Regions from separate parts of the Limnohabitans sp. Hippo4 genome, predicted to be linked through region 1. Evidence: predicted binding sites of a transcription regulator. Region 1 holds the regulator's gene; the other holds the start of a gene.
The links. The regulator LexA, encoded in region 1, represses DNA repair genes until DNA is damaged. The targets are predictions, from matches to a motif close to ACTGTATNNNNATACAGT.
Positions count from the first base shown of each region.

Region 2: a site for LexA is predicted at 1,945-1,962, ahead of B9Z46_RS04975 (LexA family transcriptional regulator). Genes of this name have one in related genera too.

Region 1 covers NZ_NESE01000001.1:30,573-39,179, reverse strand. Annotated here, with positions in the region: gene B9Z46_RS00200 (Trm112 family protein) at 1-154, shown strand, start outside; gene kdsB (3-deoxy-manno-octulosonate cytidylyltransferase) at 172-933, shown strand; gene adk (adenylate kinase) at 1,039-1,698, shown strand; gene B9Z46_RS00185 (asparaginase) at 1,754-2,731, opposite strand; gene lexA (transcriptional repressor LexA) at 2,815-3,486, shown strand; gene B9Z46_RS00175 (hypothetical protein) at 3,547-3,867, shown strand; gene B9Z46_RS00170 (D-2-hydroxyacid dehydrogenase family protein) at 3,968-4,975, shown strand; gene B9Z46_RS00165 (3-hydroxyacyl-CoA dehydrogenase) at 5,027-6,547, shown strand; gene B9Z46_RS00160 (oxepin-CoA hydrolase, alternative type) at 6,552-7,331, shown strand; gene B9Z46_RS00155 (Crp/Fnr family transcriptional regulator) at 7,387-8,106, shown strand; gene B9Z46_RS00150 (phosphotransferase) at 8,156-8,607, shown strand, end outside.
Region 2 covers NZ_NESE01000001.1:1,050,423-1,059,029, reverse strand. Annotated here, with positions in the region: gene B9Z46_RS04985 (hydroxymethylglutaryl-CoA lyase) at 1-149, opposite strand, end outside; gene B9Z46_RS04980 (Y-family DNA polymerase) at 180-1,463, opposite strand; gene B9Z46_RS04975 (LexA family transcriptional regulator) at 1,493-1,933, opposite strand; gene B9Z46_RS04970 (helix-turn-helix domain-containing protein) at 2,161-2,400, shown strand; gene B9Z46_RS04965 (HipA domain-containing protein) at 2,397-3,656, shown strand; gene B9Z46_RS04960 (DUF1330 domain-containing protein) at 3,676-3,963, shown strand; gene B9Z46_RS04955 (MBL fold metallo-hydrolase) at 4,060-5,025, shown strand; tRNA gene B9Z46_RS04950 (tRNA-Ile) at 5,079-5,155, shown strand; gene B9Z46_RS04945 (ATP-binding protein) at 5,297-6,877, shown strand; gene B9Z46_RS04940 (response regulator transcription factor) at 6,870-7,457, shown strand; gene arsC (arsenate reductase (glutaredoxin)) at 7,929-8,345, shown strand; partial or broken gene B9Z46_RS04930 (tripartite tricarboxylate transporter substrate-binding protein) at 8,556-8,607, shown strand, end outside.

The DNA.
Region 1 (8,607 bases):
GGATGTGCAACGCGAATTGCAAGAGCTGTGGTCGCGCAGTGCGCGTTTGGCTTACCCCATTCGAAATGGCATTCCGATCTTGCTAGAAAACGAAGCACGCACACTCAGTGACGAAGAATTGGAATCACTTAAACCCCGTACGCCTTTGGTCTAAACAGCCCGACCACTGACATGAGTCGCTCTTTCACAGTCCTGGTTCCCGCGCGATTAGCGTCAACACGGCTACCCAACAAACCCTTGGCAGACATTCAAGGCTTGCCCATGGTGGTCAGGGTTGCGCAGCGTGCTGCATTGTCCAACGCATCGCAAGTGGTGGTTGCAGCAGACAGTCCAGACATTGTTTCTGCTTGCGAAGCTCATGGCATTAAAGCTTTGCTCACCCGCATTGATCATCCCAGTGGCAGCGATCGGTTGGCAGAAGCCAGCACCTTGCTCGGATTGACAGACGACGATGTGGTGGTCAATGTGCAAGGCGATGAACCCCTGATCGACCCAGATTTGATCGACCAAGTTGCCTCTTTGCTGGCTCAACGCCCCTCGGCCAGCATGAGCACCGCAGCCCATGCCATCCACCAACTTGCAGAATTTACCAACCCCAACGTGGTGAAAGTGGTTCTGGATCAGGCGCAACTGGCCTTGTATTTCAGCCGTGCGCCCATTCCTTGGTGGCGCGATGGCAACACCCAAGGCATTCAACAACTGCCGTCCCCCGCGCCACTCAGGCACATTGGCATTTATGGCTACCGAGTGGGTTTTTTAAAAGCCTTCCCCCAGTTGCCCCCTGCTCCCATTGAAAGCTGCGAAGCACTGGAACAGTTGCGCGCCATGTGGCATGGCCACAAAATTGCAGTCCACGTCACAGAAAAAGCCCCAGGCCCAGGCGTTGATACACCCGAAGACCTGGCACGCGTTCGTGAACTTTTCAAGGCCTGATCCCCGCGAAGGGCTGGCGTCAGGAAAATTTGGGATTCCCATGCTATTCTCCAGTGAGAGCCATGCAGGCTGTGGCGAAAGATTTAACAACTATTCGGAACTTCCATGAGACTGATTCTTTTAGGCGCACCTGGTGCGGGCAAAGGTACGCAAGCGGCCTTCATTTGCGAGAAATTTTCCATCCCGCAAATCTCCACAGGCGACATGTTGCGTGCCGCTGTAAAAGCGGGCACCCCGCTCGGTCTTCAAGCCAAAGCCGTCATGGAATCGGGCGGCCTGGTCAGCGACGACCTCATCATCAACTTGGTCAAAGAACGCATTGCGCAAGCAGATTGCGCCAATGGCTTCTTGTTTGATGGCTTCCCTCGCACCATTCCCCAAGCTGATGCCATGAAAGCCGCAGGCGTCAAACTCGACTACGTGCTCGAAATTGATGTGCCCTTTGATGCCATCATTGAGCGCATGAGCGGACGTCGCTCACACCCTGCGTCTGGCCGCACCTATCACGTCAAATTCAATCCACCCAAAGTGGAAGGCAAAGACGATGTCACCGGCGAACCCTTGGTTCAACGCGAAGACGACAAAGAGGAAACCGTCAAAAAGCGCTTGGACGTCTACAGCCAACAAACACGCCCCTTGGTGGCCTATTACTCCGATTGGGCTAAAGCTGAAGCACACGCTGCGCCTCAGTACCGCGCCATCAGCGGCATGGGCTCAGTGGAGGACATTACCAAGCGCGCCATGCAAGCTTTGGGCGCTGCCTGATCACGCGCACGTGCGATGTCCAAATCCGGCTGAGGCCGGATTTTTTTTGGGTAAATCAGTCGGTTGGCTTGGACACCATGTCCAGTATCAAAGCCACTCTTGATTTGACTGGGCTCAATCCTGACAGCACAGGGAAGATGTGTGACGCCGTCACGATCACAGGCCCTTGGTTGCACCGACTGGCAACACGAATTTGCACGCCCGCATCTTGCGCACGCAGCAGCCCTTCCTTCAAATCGGTACTGACAGAGCCGTTGCCTGTTCCTGCAAGCACGATGCCTCGTACGCCGGCATTGATTAGCAGATCTACCAGCTTAGAACTGGCTTGCACATGGTTCATGATGACTTCAACCCATGGCCATGATGCGGGATCAGGTAAGTGAGAAAGCTTGATTTTGTTGGGCTGAGCCACTGGCGCAAACTCTGAACGCCATGTCACTTGGTCCTGAATGACTGTGCCTGCCAAGCCAGCTTCGCCCGAGTCAAAGGCATTCAACCGCGTGGGATGTACTTTTTGAACATGCTGACTGTGGTGTATTTCGCCAGCTGCCACCATCCAAACACCAGCGCCTTTGGCAACTGATGCCAACGTCAATGCGTCTCGCAAATTTTGGGGGCCATCGGCATCTTTGAAATTGGCAGGACGCATGGCACAAGTCAGCACAATGGGTTTTTCATTGGCAATGACACGGGACAAGAAATAAGCCGTTTCCTCCAGCGTATCCGTGCCATGGGTGATCACCACCGCCGCCACATCATCCTGCGATAGCCAAGCCTCACAACGCTGAGCCAAGTGATACCAAGTGGCAAAGTCCATGTCTTTGCTGTCCAGCTGCGCCACTTGTTCAGATTCAAATTGGTAGCCGCTCAAGGCCTCTGGAAGACCCTGTCCGATTTCTGCAACAGACTGGAGCAAGACATCAATCCCCCTCTGAGCAGCCTTGTAACTGAGCCCCTCAGAAGCCGAACTGGACTCGCCCGCAATCGTGCCGCCGGTGCCTAAAACAACAATTTTTTGATTTTTTGCTTGCATTTCAAAAAAGACTGGTTAAAAATACAGTTACTGGATAAGAAAACAGTTGTCTGTCAACTCAGCCACCTTTCAAGGACCGCACCATGATCGATCAACCCAAGCTCACAGCCCGTCAGCAACAAATTTTGGAGCTCATCCAAAAAACCATCGCTGAAACTGGCGCACCGCCAACACGCGCAGAAATTGCACAGGTATTGGGTTTCAAATCTGCCAATGCAGCCGAAGAACACCTGCAAGCTTTGGCACGCAAAGGCGCCATCGATTTGGTCAGCGGTACATCCCGCGGTATTCGTCTCAAAGGCAACTCACGAGACAGCCTGCGCAACTCTGGCGACCTGTTCAGCCTGCCATTGCCAGGTTTTGCCCAATTGGCATTGCCACTCATTGGACGTGTTGCTGCCGGCTCACCTATTTTGGCCCAAGAACATGTCGATCGCACCTATCACGTCGAAACTCACCTGTTCCAAGAGCAACCCGATTATTTGCTTCGTGTCCGTGGCATGTCCATGCGCGATGCAGGCATCATGGACGGCGACTTGCTGGCCGTGAAAGCCACCAAAGAGGTACGAAATGGCCAAATTGTGGTTGCACGCCTTGGTGAAGAAGTCACCGTCAAGCGCTTGCGTCGCCAATCCGATCGCATTGAACTGCTGCCCGAAAACCCCGACTACCCTATCATTTTGGTTCAACCTGGCGAACCCTTTGACATTGAAGGTTTGGCTGTGGGTCTCATCCGCAACACGCTGCTGATGTAAATCGCTCATTGCATTGTCAACATCATTTTTGCATCGCTCATCCATTTTCAAAGGTTAGATATGACCATCGCACTCCTCGGCATCACAAGCATTTACAACGGTTTTCAAAAGTTCCTCAGCTCTTCAATGAACTTGGACAACCCATTTGAAAAGGCCCAGCCAAGTCACAAAGTCAGCATTTCTGGTGCAAGTCCAAGTGCAAGCTTGGGTCCTCGACAAGCACAACAACGTGCACTTCGCGTCCTTCGCGTGTCAGAGCAAGGCGAAACCGCCTCTTGCGCAGGTCGAATGGTCATTTCTGGCCGCATGGCCGACGTCTGCGCCGAACTCGACCGTTTGGTTGCTTTAGAAGCCAAAAGCAAGCCTTCCCTGCCCCATTAATCCCCCTGCACCATTGCTGCCATTTATGCAGTGCATTTTGGTGCTCAAAATTTGAATTCAGAAGTCCATAGAAGCCTTCGGGCAAGGCACAATAGTGCCTATGAACATTGTGATCCTTGACGACTACCAAGATGTCGTCCGAAAACTAGATTGCGCGTCCAAATTGGATGCCTACAGCGCCAAGGTCTATACCAACACCGTCAAGGGTTTGGGCCAATTGTCTGTGCGACTTAAAGACGCAGACATTCTGGTTTTGATTCGCGAACGCACACACCTCAGCAGACAACTGATTGAAAAGTTGCCTCGACTTAAACTCATTTCACAGACTGGCCATGCAGGCTCTCACATTGATTTAGAAGCTTGCACCGAGCGAGGCATTGCTGTGGCCCAAGGCACCGGATCACCTTACGCACCGGCCGAGCTCACATGGGCACTGATCATGGCTGCGGCACGCAGATTGCCGCAATACATTGGCAACCTCAAACATGGTGCTTGGCAACAATCAGGCCTCAAGTCTGCATCCATGCCTGTCAATTTTGGAATGGGAACGGTTTTGCGCGGCCGCACCATGGGCATCTGGGGCTACGGCAAGATTGGCCAGCTGGTCGCAGGTTACGCCAAGGCCTTTGGCATGCAAGTTGTGGTTTGGGGAAGTGAAGCCTCAAGGGAAAAAGCAGCACAGCACGGCTACATTCCAGCCACCACACGTGAAGCCTTTTTTGAACAAAGTGATGTAATCTCTTTGCATTTGCGTTTGAACGATGCCACACGCGGCATCGTCACGCTCGACGACTTGTCACGCATGAAGACCAGCGCCATGATTGTGAATACATCGCGCGCAGAACTGATTGAACCCGATGCACTCATCAGTTCACTCAACCGTGGTCGTCCTGGCTTGGCTGCCATTGATGTCTTTGAACATGAACCCATCTTGCAGGGTCATGCTTTGCTGCGTCTCGAGAATTGCATCTGTACACCTCACATTGGCTACGTCGAAAAAGACAATTACGAGTTGTACTTTGGTGCAGCGTTTGACAACGTCGTGAACTTCATCAAAGGCACACCGACCAACATCGTCAACCCCGGCGCACTTCAAGTTCGTCGATGAAAAACAGACTGCTTGAATGCAGTGACTTTTTTACAAATTCGAATTCAACAAATGACCATCGCATTCAATCAAGTGGCCGTCATTGGCGCAGGCGCTATGGGCCGCGGTATTGCTCAAATTGCCGCACAAGCAGGTAGCCAAGTCTGGCTTTATGACACGCAAGCAGACGCCATTCAAAAAGCCAAAGAAGCCGTCTTCCAAGTCTGGGACACACTGGCCACCAAAGGGCGACTGGATGCAGACACCGTCAATGCCTACAAATCACGTTTACATGGTGCCAGCAACCTGAATGATTTGAAGTCGTGTGAATTGGTTGTTGAAGCCATCGTTGAACGCTTAGACATCAAAAAATCTTTGTTCGTTGAACTTGAAAACTTGTTGCCTGAGACGGCCGTACTGGTCACCAACACCTCTTCACTGTCCGTCACGGCCATTGCAGCCGCCTTAAAGCGACCAGCCAATTTTGCGGGTTATCACTTCTTCAATCCTGTTCCCTTGATGAAGGTTGTGGAAGTCATCGCAGGTTTGAAAACCAACCCATCAGTTTGCGAACGTCTCACTGTATTTGCAACGCAAATGGGCCACACACCCGTCCAAGCGAATGACACGCCTGGTTTCATCGTCAACCATGCGGGCCGTGGTTACGGCACTGAAGCGCTGCGCATTGTGTCCGAGGGCGTGGCCGATTTCGCCACCATCGATCGAATTTTGAAAGACCAAGTCGGCTTCAAATTAGGCCCTTTCGAACTGTTCGATCTAACGGCATTGGATGTCTCACATCCTGTCATGGAATCCATCTACAACCAGTACTACCAAGAACCACGCTACAGACCCAGCGTCATCACAGCCCAGCGTCTTGCAGGCGGTGTCGTTGGCAAAAAAGTAGGTGAAGGTTTTTACACTTATGTAGAAGGCAAGCCCGTGATTGCGCCCGAACCGCCAGTACCCGAGGTTAAAGAATTCCCACCTGTCTGGGTTTCGCCTCGCGCCTCCAGAAGGCTTGAGCTTCTTCAACTGCTAAAGGACTTGGGTGCCACCATTGAAACAGGGGCATCGCCTTCTCCACAAGCGCTGACGCTTGTAGCGCCATTGGGCTTTGATGTCACCACCGTGGCTGTGGTTGAGCGTTTGGACCCTGCCCGCACGGTTGGCATCGACATGTTGTTTGACGATGCAGCCACCAAGCGCCGCGTCTTGGCCACCAATCCTGCCACACGCAGCGACATGCGCGACGCAGCCCATGCCTTGTTTGCCAAGGATGGCAAAGCCGTCAGTGTGGTTCGCGACAGCGGTGGCTTCATCACACAACGTGTGGTGGCCAACATTGTGAACATTGCAGCCGACATGTGCCAACAACGCGTGTGCACACCGCAAGACTTGGACATTGCTGTCACCTTAGGACTGGGCTACCCTGTGGGCCCACTGGCCCTGGGTAACAAGCTAGGCCCCACCAATGTTTTAGAAGTGCTGTTCAACCTGCAAACCGTCTATGGCGACCCACGTTATCGCCCGAGTCCATGGTTGCGTCGCCGTGGTGCCATTGGTTTGTCTCTTTTGCAAACCGAGGACTGATCTCATGTCAGCACAACTGCTCAGCACCAGCGAAGGCGCCACACTCATTTTGACCCTCAGCAATCCTGAACACAGGAATGCACTGGGCCCAGAAATGTATGCAGCCGGCGTCGAAGCGCTTAGCGTGGCCGAGTCCAGCTCAGAGATTAAGAGTGTGGTGATCACGGGTGACGGTGGTTTGTTCAGTGCCGGTGGCAATTTGCAGCGCCTGAACGACAACCGTCAAAAACCGCCAGAGCACCAAGCCCAAAGCATTGAGGGTTTGCACAACTGGATCGAAGCCATTCGCACTTTTCCCAAACCCGTCATTGCGGCCGTTGAAGGACCCGCTGCTGGCGCTGGTTTTTCATTGGCATTGGCCTGTGACATGATTGTGGCAGCACGCAACAGCATTTTTGTCATGGCCTACAGCAACATCGCTTTGTCGCCGGATGGCGGCGGTACATGGAGCTTGTCGCGCGTCATGCCCCGTCAATTGGCCACAGAGCTCTTGATGTTGGGTGATCGAGTGGGCGCCGAGCGATTGCACGAATTAGGCGTTGTGAACAAATTGTGTGAGCCTGGGCAAGCCTTGGGCACAGCACTCACCATGGCCAGCAAGTTGAACCAGCGTGCACCCAATGCATTGGCCAGCATCAAAGAACTGTTAAACGAAGCGGATGGTTCAAGCTTGAACCACCAATTGGCCCAAGAACGTGATCATTTCGTGAAAAATTTGCACCATGCCAACGCTGGCATTGGCATTTCAGCCTTTTTGAACAAAGAAACACCGCGCTACGAATAAGACCGGGTCTCACAGGCGACAATTTTCACCAACCCAGTCACGCAAAAGACAGACTATGGACGAACCCATTCTTACGATGGAGGAAAGAGAATCAATCAACGCAGGGCGTTGGTTTTCTACCCTTTCACCTTCACTCCGACACGACATTCTTCGATGTGCCTACGTCAAGCGTTACAAAGACGGCGAACTGATTGCAGCCCGCGGCGAGCCGCCGGAGCAATGGATCGCGTGCGCCAAGGGCGCAGTGCGCGTCAGTTCCACATCGGTCTCGGGAAAACTGATCACCCTCACCTACGTCGAGCCAGGCATTTGGTTTGGCGACGTGTCGATATTCGATGGCGACAGACGTACGCACGATGCGTATGCACACGGCGAGACCACCACGCTCAACGTGGCCAAAGCGGATTTCAAAAAAATTCTGTCCTCGCATGTCGAACTTTACGACGCCATGCTTCGGCTGCATGCTCGGCGCATCCGCCAGCTGTTTGGCTTGGTCGAAGACTTGAACACCTTGCCATTGCGCGCGAGACTGGCCAAACAATTGAACCACTTGCTGCGCAGCTACGGTGTGCCCAGCCTGTCGGATGCCAAAGCCATTCGCATCAGCTTGCAATTGGCGCAAGAAGAATTGGCGCAACTGCTGGGCGCATCACGTCAGCGCGTCAACCAAGAGCTCAAGCAAATGGAGCGCGAACATGTCATCAAAATCGAGCCCGGTGGCCTGACGGTTCTCGACAGAGAAGCACTTCTGAAAATCGTGGATTCGGACGACTGAGCTGCGATTTCAAAAAACCAAGTTTGTTTACATACGGCGGTACTCCCACATGAGCCAGTTTGATCATTTCGTGGGCACCCGCCCCGTCACCGGCACACACGCCTTTGATATGCCAGCACTTGAGGCATGGCTCCAAGCCAACATGCCTGGATTTCAAGGCCCCTTAACAGTTGAAATGTTCAAAGGTGGCCAATCCAACCCCACCTACAAACTGCTCACACCCGCATGTTCGTATGTCATGCGCGCAAAGCCTGGCCCTGTGGCCAAACTTCTGCCTTCAGCACACGCGATTGAGCGCGAATTTGCGGTCATGAAAGGTTTGGCCGGAACAGCCGTGCCAGTTGCCAAAATGCATGTACTGTGTGAAGACGAGGCCATCATTGGCCGCGCTTTTTATGTCATGGAATTTGTGGCGGGTCGTGTGTTGTGGGATCAATCTTTACCCGGCATGACCAACGCACAGCGAGGTGAAATTTACGACGAAATGAACCGCGTCATCGC
Region 2 (8,607 bases), 1.0 Mb from region 1:
GAGCCGACCTCAATTTCACGTTGGCCAGCAGCGTAGGCCTGTTGAATCCATTCTATTTTTTGCGCTGTGGGCAAAATGGTTTGAATGCTTTGCAGGCCATCGCGCAGACCGACTTCTCGAACGATGGCAGTGGCGGGCAACGTGGACATGGTGGTGTTTTCAGTGATGAAAAATTCATTCTAGACCACTGGCACCTCTGTCCAATCGGTGGTGTAGTTGGGCGATCGTCTTTCTTGCCGCATTTGCCACCCGCTGTAGGCGCCTTGCGTGGACACCTTGACCGCACCACGCCCAAAGCGTTTGTTCAGGGCGTCCAAGGTTTGCATGAGCGTACCTTGCGCAGGCGCAGGCTCTTCTAGCAAGTCGCCTTGGTAGTGCGTGACGGGGCTGATGTCGCTCAACACAATGCCGGCTTTTTTGTATTGGTACTCAGGCTTGTACATGCGCTCACACAGCGCGTCCACCCATCTGAAAATCACCAAGCTGTCGTTGGTGGGGTAGGGCAGTGGCACGGCCAAGCTGGGCGAGTATTGCGGCAAGTCTTTTCTAAAACGGTTGGTGTGCAAGAACGCTTGAATGACGGCCGCTTGGCTGTTTTGTGCGCGCAGTTTGGCGCAGGCGTTGGCCACAAACGTAGACAGCGCATCTTTTAAAACAGGCAGTTCGGTGACCATGTTGCCAAACGACCGGCTGGAAATGATTTGCTGTTTTTCGGGTGTAATTTCTTGCAAATCAACGCAGGGGATTTCTTGCAACTCGCGTTGTGTTTTTTCGATCACCACGCCAAAGTCGGCGCGCAAGGTGGGCGTGTGTGCGGTTTTTAAATCTTGCACCGTGTGAATGTTGTACTCGGCCAAACGCTTGGTGAGCTTGCGACCCACGCCCCACACTTCCTCCACAGGCAATTGTGTGAGTAGCTTGTCTTTTTGTGCTTCAGTGAGCGCGTTGAAATTGAACACACCTTGCGAGCGTGGATGCTTCTTGGCCACATGGTTGGCCAGCTTGGCCAATGTTTTGGTGGGCCCAATGCCCACACACACCGGAATGCCTGTCCACTGCATCACACGCTGGCGCATGGCGTAACTCACCTCGCGCAAGTTGGGTGTGCCGGTGAGGTCGACAAAACATTCGTCAATGGAATACACCTCCGAGCGCGGCGAGTACTCGCTCAAAATTTGCATCACGCGGTTGGACAAGTCGGCATACAAAGCGTAGTTGCTGCTGAGTGCAAACACACCATGCTCGGCCACCAAAGCTTTGCACTCAAACCAAGGCTGGCCCATGCGCACGCCCAAAGCCTTAGCCTCATTAGAGCGCGACACCACGCAGCCATCGTTGTTGGACAGCACCACCACGGGCACGTTGCGCAGGTCGGGGCGGAACAAGCGTTCGCAACTGACGTAGAAGTTGTTGCAATCGACCAGGGCCAGTTGTTGAACGGGTGCTTGTGTGGCAGAACTCATCGCGATGCATAACAGGTTGATGGTGCCTCTCAATACAACTTGTGCAAGTTGTAGGTGACCACGCCCCAAACGCTCAGCTCCTCGCCGCTCTTCACCACAATGGGCGGGTACAAATTGTTCTCGGCCACCAACTTCACCACACCGCCGCGCTTGTACAAACGCTTCACGGTGAACTCGTTGTTGAGCACAGCCAACACAATGTTGTTGTGCTTGGCTTCAATGGAGCGGTCGATGACGAGTGCATCGCCTTCGTAAATACCAGCACCCACCATGGAGTCGCCCTTCACTTTGAAAATGAACGTGGCCTCTTTGTTGCGAATGAGGTGGTCGTTCAGGTCAATGCGTTTTTGGGTGTGGTCGGCTGCGGGCGAGGGAAAGCCAGCGGGCACTTTCCAGGCGCACATGTTGAGCCACAGCTTGGGGGCGGTGGGGTTTATTGGCTGAGGTGTGATGAAAGCAGTTGTAGGCATGCTTTAAATATACTGTATGAAAATACAGCATTCAATCTGAAATTTTGAAGAGAAAAATGAAATAGCAAGAAAAATTCAAAGGCACTGCGATAATTTTCAATTTATTTTGATCTCTAAGGATCAAATAGTGAATCATTGGATAAATTTCTAATAATTTTGATCTTATTGGAGCAAAATATAAGTTAAAAAGCCATTATCAAATTAATGTGTTCTTATAAGATCAAATTATGAAGATTGAAACATCACGCATCCATGAGTTGGCCAAAGCGCTAGAAACCGAGCGCAAACGACAAAAATTGTCTCGTGAGGAGGCTGCTGCAGTTTGCGGTGTGAGTACTTCATTCATTCGAGATGTGGAGGCCCATCCAGAAAGCTGCAGTCTTGGCAAGCTTGTGAGGTTGGCCAGTGGCTTAGGGCTCACCTTTCACATCACAGGCTTGTCGCAGACCGAAGGCGACCCATCATGATCCGACTGCGTGTGTGGGCTAACGCCCAACCAATGGGGTGGTTAGGCCATGAGATGGCGCAGTATTTTTTTCAATATGACGAAGAATGGCTCAAGGCCAAAGATGCCTTTCTGCTTGCGCCGCAGTTTGAATTGCGCAAGGAGCCTTATAGAGGCGACGCGGTCAAGACCTTCTTTGGCAATTTATTACCAGAGGGAACGCCACTGGATGAGGTCCTGAATCAGATTCAGCTTCGAGGTGCCAACACCTTGGAGTTGATCGGTGAGTTGGGAGCCGATTTACCGGGCGTTTTGTCTGTATTGCCAGATCATGTCACCCCCAATCAACTACAAAAATACAGCGAGCTGTCAAAAGCGCAACTCAGTGCCAGGGTCAACGCACGTGCAGACAAGCAAGCACTCCTGACTTCGAACGCGCAAACCCGAATGTCACTGGCTGGTGCGCAAGACAAAGTTGGTTTGCGTTACGACGATCAGCGTGGTCTTTTATACGACAGCGTTGCTGGCGCACCTACCACGCACATCGCCAAACCAGACTCTAGGTTGGTGCGCTACCAGCCCAGTGCGATCAATGAATACCTGTGCATGAAATTGGCTGCAGAAATGCAATTGCCTGTGCCACCTGTTTATTTACTGCGCTTGCCTGAAGCGCTTTACGTCGTGCAGCGCTATGACCGTGTTGTTGTCAATGAAGAGATCATTTGTTTGCATCAGATTGACGCCTGCCAGTTGTTGGGCGTCGGCTCTGACTGGAAATACGAGCGTCAAGGTGGGTTCGTCAGCCTTAAAAAAATTGTGCATGCGTTTCGAGATTTGAAGCTCTCGGGTAAAGACTTGTTGTCTGTACAACGCTGGGTCATGTTCAATTACTTGATCGGCAACAGTGACGCGCATGCCAAAAATATTTCGTTAATGATTAACAGTCAGGGGTATGTGCTTGCGCCTTTTTATGACCTTTTGTGTGTGCAGGCCTACGGTGACAACGATTTGGCACTTTTTATTGGCGATGAAAACACCTACCAAGCCGTAGGCGCACATTCATGGGAGGCGTTTTGTGCCGATTGTGAATTTGGCTTTAAACCCTCTATGGCATTGTTCAGAAAAATGGCCAAAGACATTGGCAAGTCTTGGGAGAAAACGGTGGGTGCAGCAACTCGCCAGCTTCAGCTAAGCACTGCTGAGACTTTGCTGATAGAAAAAATCGGCGCCATCATCCGTTCTAATAGCAAAGCTGCTTTGTCCATGACATCTAGCTGATCAAACACAAGGAGACCCTATGAGCGCTTATGTGATTTTTGATGTGGAAATTTTTGACTTAACCCGCTACCAAGAATTCATGACGGGCGTTAAACCGGCCCTAGAAGCTGCGGGTGGCAAGTACTTGGCACGGGCCGGCGAGCACCGCGTTTACGAAGGTGACTGGGAGCCTCGGCGCATCGTCATTTTGGAATTTCCCGACATCGCTGCGTTTGAAAGCTTCTACAACGGGCCCATCTACCAGGGCCTTAAAAGCATTCGCGATGAATGCAGTCGCGCGCGCTTGGTAGCTGTACAGGGCTTGTAAGTGTCAAGGCACTGGAAGGGTTATTTCAAAGTACGAGCGCACTTCTAAGTACGCCATTGGTATATTGAGTGTTTATAAAACTGAGGAGACCTCATCATGTTGGACAGACGCTTGTTTTTGGGTGCTGGCATTGCCGGCGCATCCGCTCTTACTTTCTCATCGGTGTGGTCACAGTCGGCCCCCAACTTTGGCCTGCCCGACTTGCCCGCCGTGGGCTACAAGCGCATGAAGTTAGGCAAGATGGAAATCATTGCCTTGAACGATGGCGCTGTGCGCCGCCCTTTGGGCGAAGAGTTTGTGACCAATGCCCCCCTGGAGCAAGTCAAAGCCTTGTTGGCCAGCCAAAACCTGCCCACCGATTACATCGATGTGCCCTACACCCCCTTCTTATTGATCAATGGCGATCAGCGCTACTTGTTTGACACCGGCTTTGCCGATAACGGACCACCCACCACCGGCAAACTGGCCGCCAACTTGGCAGCTGTGGGCTTGAAACCCACCGACATCAACAACGTGGTGTTGAGCCACTACCATGGTGATCACATCAACGGTTTGCGCAACAAAGCCGGCGAACTGGTGTACCCCAACGCGCGTGTCCACGTGCCCGCCACAGAGCATGCATTCTGGATGGACGATGCGCGCATGGAAGCCGCACCCCCCGCCATGAAAGGCGCCTTCATGGGCGTTCGCCGTGCATTGGGTAATTTGGGTGGCGATCAGTTGGTCAAGTTTGAGTCGGGTGCTGTTGTGGCGCCAGGCATTACATCCGTGGCTGCGTTCGGTCATACACCGGGTCACACCTTGTTCCGCATGGATTCAGAAGGTCAGTCGTTTGCCTACGTGGCCGACATCACCAACGTGCCATCCTTGTTTGCACGTGCGCCAGATTGGTCTGTGTTGTTTGACATGAACCCCGCCATGGCACGCATGTCACGCCGCCGCATCTTTGACATGCTGGTCAAAGACAAAATGATGGCCGGTGGTTTTCACTTCCCCTTCCCAGCGTTTGGCACGATGGAAGTCAGTGGCAACGGGTATCAGTTCAAGCCGGTTGCGGCCTAAAGGTCGCTGGCGCTCTAAGAGAGGCTTTTGGGCAAAGTACAATCAGCGCCCAAGGGCCTATAGCTCAGTTGGTTAGAGCAGAGGACTCATAATCCTTTGGTCCCAGGTTCAAGTCCTGGTGGGCCCACCACTTTAAAAGCGACTCATTCGAGTCGCTTTTTTCTTGCTGCACAACTTTCACACTTGGTTCGGCTTCTTTGAGTTGTTGACTGTTGAGCAAAGTTCTATTTGTAGTTAGCTGATATAAGGCTGAGGTATAACTTTACAAATAATGACTCATTCAATCAAAAACTTAATTTTAGCGATGGTGTTTTCGCTTGTGTATGTATGCGTTGACTGGCTAAGTTTTATTCATCCAATGGGGCAGCTCAACATCACGCCTTGGAATCCGCCTGCCGCTGTTCAAGTACTTTTCCTAACTTGGGCTGGATTGATGTGGGCTCCGTGGGTTTTTTTCACAATTGGATTTGCTGATTGGCTAATCCGCGATTCAGTTATCTTTTCTTCTTCTGTTTTGATTGGAAATGCGATATTGATTGGCTGCTACTCAAGTATTTCTTATGTCTTGATCAAACTGATGAAAGGTGTTCCGAGACTGCAAAACCGAGTAGAGGTTTTGAAACTGAGTTTGGTCAGCGTGATTGGCGCGGTAGTTACAGCAATCTTGTATGTTGGCTTTCAAACATTAATTGGAAAATTAGTCAAAGACGATTTTGTTGAGGCGAGTTATCGTTTTTTTGTCGGTGATTTATTGGGGCTGGTGGTTGTACTTCCGTTGTCTCTTTTGTTTTTAAATCCATACCGTCAAGAGCAATTTAAACAAATGTTTAAAAGTCAATCATTTTGGCTATTGTTCTTGGGGCTCCTAATTTGTGAATATTTTGTTTTTTCCTTGCCTATTGCATTGCAGATGAAATATTTTTTCCCACTATTCTTTGCAGTCGGCTTGATTGGTGCGGCGCATTCTTTGCCAGGTGCTACATTTGCCGCGGCGGTGATTCAAGTACCTTTAGTGATCAGTTTTACACAGATAGGCGTGTTGCCCAGTGATTTGATTGATATGCAAATTGTGATGTTTACTTTATCTATGACAGGTTTGCTTATTGGTACTGTTGTTGACGAAAGATTGAATACACAAGAAAAGTTGAAAGAAACATTGCAGTTGGTGGCAGCGGGTGAGTTGGCAGGATCTCTTGCGCACGAACTGCATCAGCCAATGAGTGCTATCAATGCCTATGCTGAATCTGCGATGTTGCTTTCGTCAAGTGAACACACCGAGTTAAACGGAAAAAACAAAGATACATTGCGAAAAACACTAGATCAAATCATCAAAGAGTCGATTCGTGCGTCTGAGATTGTTCGTGGTTTGAGAAGTTTTTTCATCGGAGGTGCTTCAAACATTAAGTTGGTAGATGTTGATCAGTTGGTGATAGATGCAGTTTCGCAGTTAGAAAGCTACGCTCAAAAGTTAAATGTTCAATTAAAGATTGAAAAGCTCAGCGAACCCGTGTGGGTGATGGTGGACATCACTCAAGTGAAAACGGCATTAGGCAACTTGATCAAGAATGCGATAGAGTCAGCCAACTCGGATGGACTCGTTGAGGTAATGTTTGCATTAAATAAGCAGCAGCGAGTTGAAATAAGTATTTTTGATTCAGGTAAAACTCTTGATATCTACGAAACTGAAATTATTTTTAAGCCTTTCTACAGTGGAAAAAAAGATGGTTTGGGATTAGGTTTGTCTATCAGTAAGTCGTTGATTGAAAACAATGACGGATCAATTTCGTACCGATCAAAACCTAAAAAATGTTTTGTTGTTTCATTGCCAACTGGGAACAAAATAGATGTTTGAAAACCAGCTGATATGTATTGTTGATGATGATGCATCTGTGCGTGACTCACTCAGCTTAATGCTTGGTTTGAAAGGCTACGACTGCCGGACTTATGAAAGTGCTGAGTCTTTCCTATCTAGTTTGCCCAATCGCCCCGCTTGTATCATTTTGGATTTGAAGATGACAGGCATGAGCGGACTTGAGCTACAAAACCGTTTGCTCAGTTTAAAGACACCAGTTCAAATCATTTTTCTAACTGCTTTTGCAGATGTTCAAGTGATGCGTGAAGCATTTTTAGGCAATGCCGTGGACTTTTTGGAAAAGCCATTTGTACTTGAACAGCTTTTGGAGTCTATCAATCGTTCATTTCAGAATTTATCTGCCACTACCGAACATATCCATCAAAATCAAAAGCTGAGCTTGCTGACTCCTCGGGAAAAAGAAGTCTTTCATGTTCTTTCCCAAGGGAAAAGTCATCGTGAAATCGGAGAATTACTAAAAATCAGTCCGAGAACGGTAGAGGTTCATAAGGCTAGGGTGATGGAAAAACTGGGAATAAAGACGCTTGCTGACCTTCTACGCATTTCGGTCAAATCTTAAGTTGACATAAGGGCTTGCCCGTACGGCTTGGGGCGAATTTACAAACTGGGGTGGTTTTTCTACATTGGGGCAACTACAGAAAGTTGCAAATGCCCACTTCGAATTCCAACCTCTTCGCTATTGGCTGTTCAATGGTTGGCACCTTGTTGCTGGTCGTTGCACTCATAGTCCATTCGTTGACCGACGAATTCACAGGCTTGTATTTCTTTTCACTTGGTTTATTTGTTGTAGGTTTTATTCTTGATGTGAATGAAAACTAATCAATGAAGGGTCCACTCAGTTTCCAGTGATCGTTCAGTCTGCTATGCGTCAATTTAAATCAAGTTGGCGCTTACCTGCTCCTCCTCCAATCTCATCAGAAAAAGATAACAAATCAGAACGAACGGCATTCATCTTGCATCATTGGCCATAAGCTATCCTGCTCAATGCGAAGTTCTGAAATGATAAAGTTGAGCTAATTAGGAGTTCTTGATGGTCACAATCTTCCATAACCCAAAGTGCGGCACTTCGCGCAATACTTTAGCCCTGATTCGCAACGCTGGTGTCGAACCTGAGGTGGTTCTTTACTTGGAGACACCGCCTTCAAAAGAACAACTCAAGAAGTTGATTTCTGACATGTCCTTGCCAGTCAGGGATGTGCTTCGTCAGAAAGGCACTCCGTACGAAGAGCTAGATTTGGGAAACGAAAAATGGTCTGACGATGATTTGTTGGATTTCATGATGGCGCATCCAATCCTCATCAATCGCCCAATCGTGGTGACGTCACTTGGAACAAAGTTATGTCGCCCGTCTGAAGCCGTGCTTGATATTCTTGTTGAACCCCAGCGTGGTGCATTTACCAAAGAAGATGGTGAAGTGGTGATCAATGAAAAGGGCATGCGTGTCTAAGTTGTCTGATTAACTGTCTATTCTTGAAGAGCTTTCTAAAAGAGTGAATCAAAAGCTTATTTGAAACTCTGCCGCATCAGCATGCGTATTTCATTCAAGTACAAAGCCTCCCCCTTGTTCGCCAAAGTGACCAATCCAAACCTGGCGTGGTCATTCAGCTAGGGCGTCAGCTTGACTTCTACCTCTACCAAGTGAGGCGCACTGCCGCGGATGGCCAAACACCTGGGTCAACCGGTGATTATTGAAAACTTAGGCGGTGCCA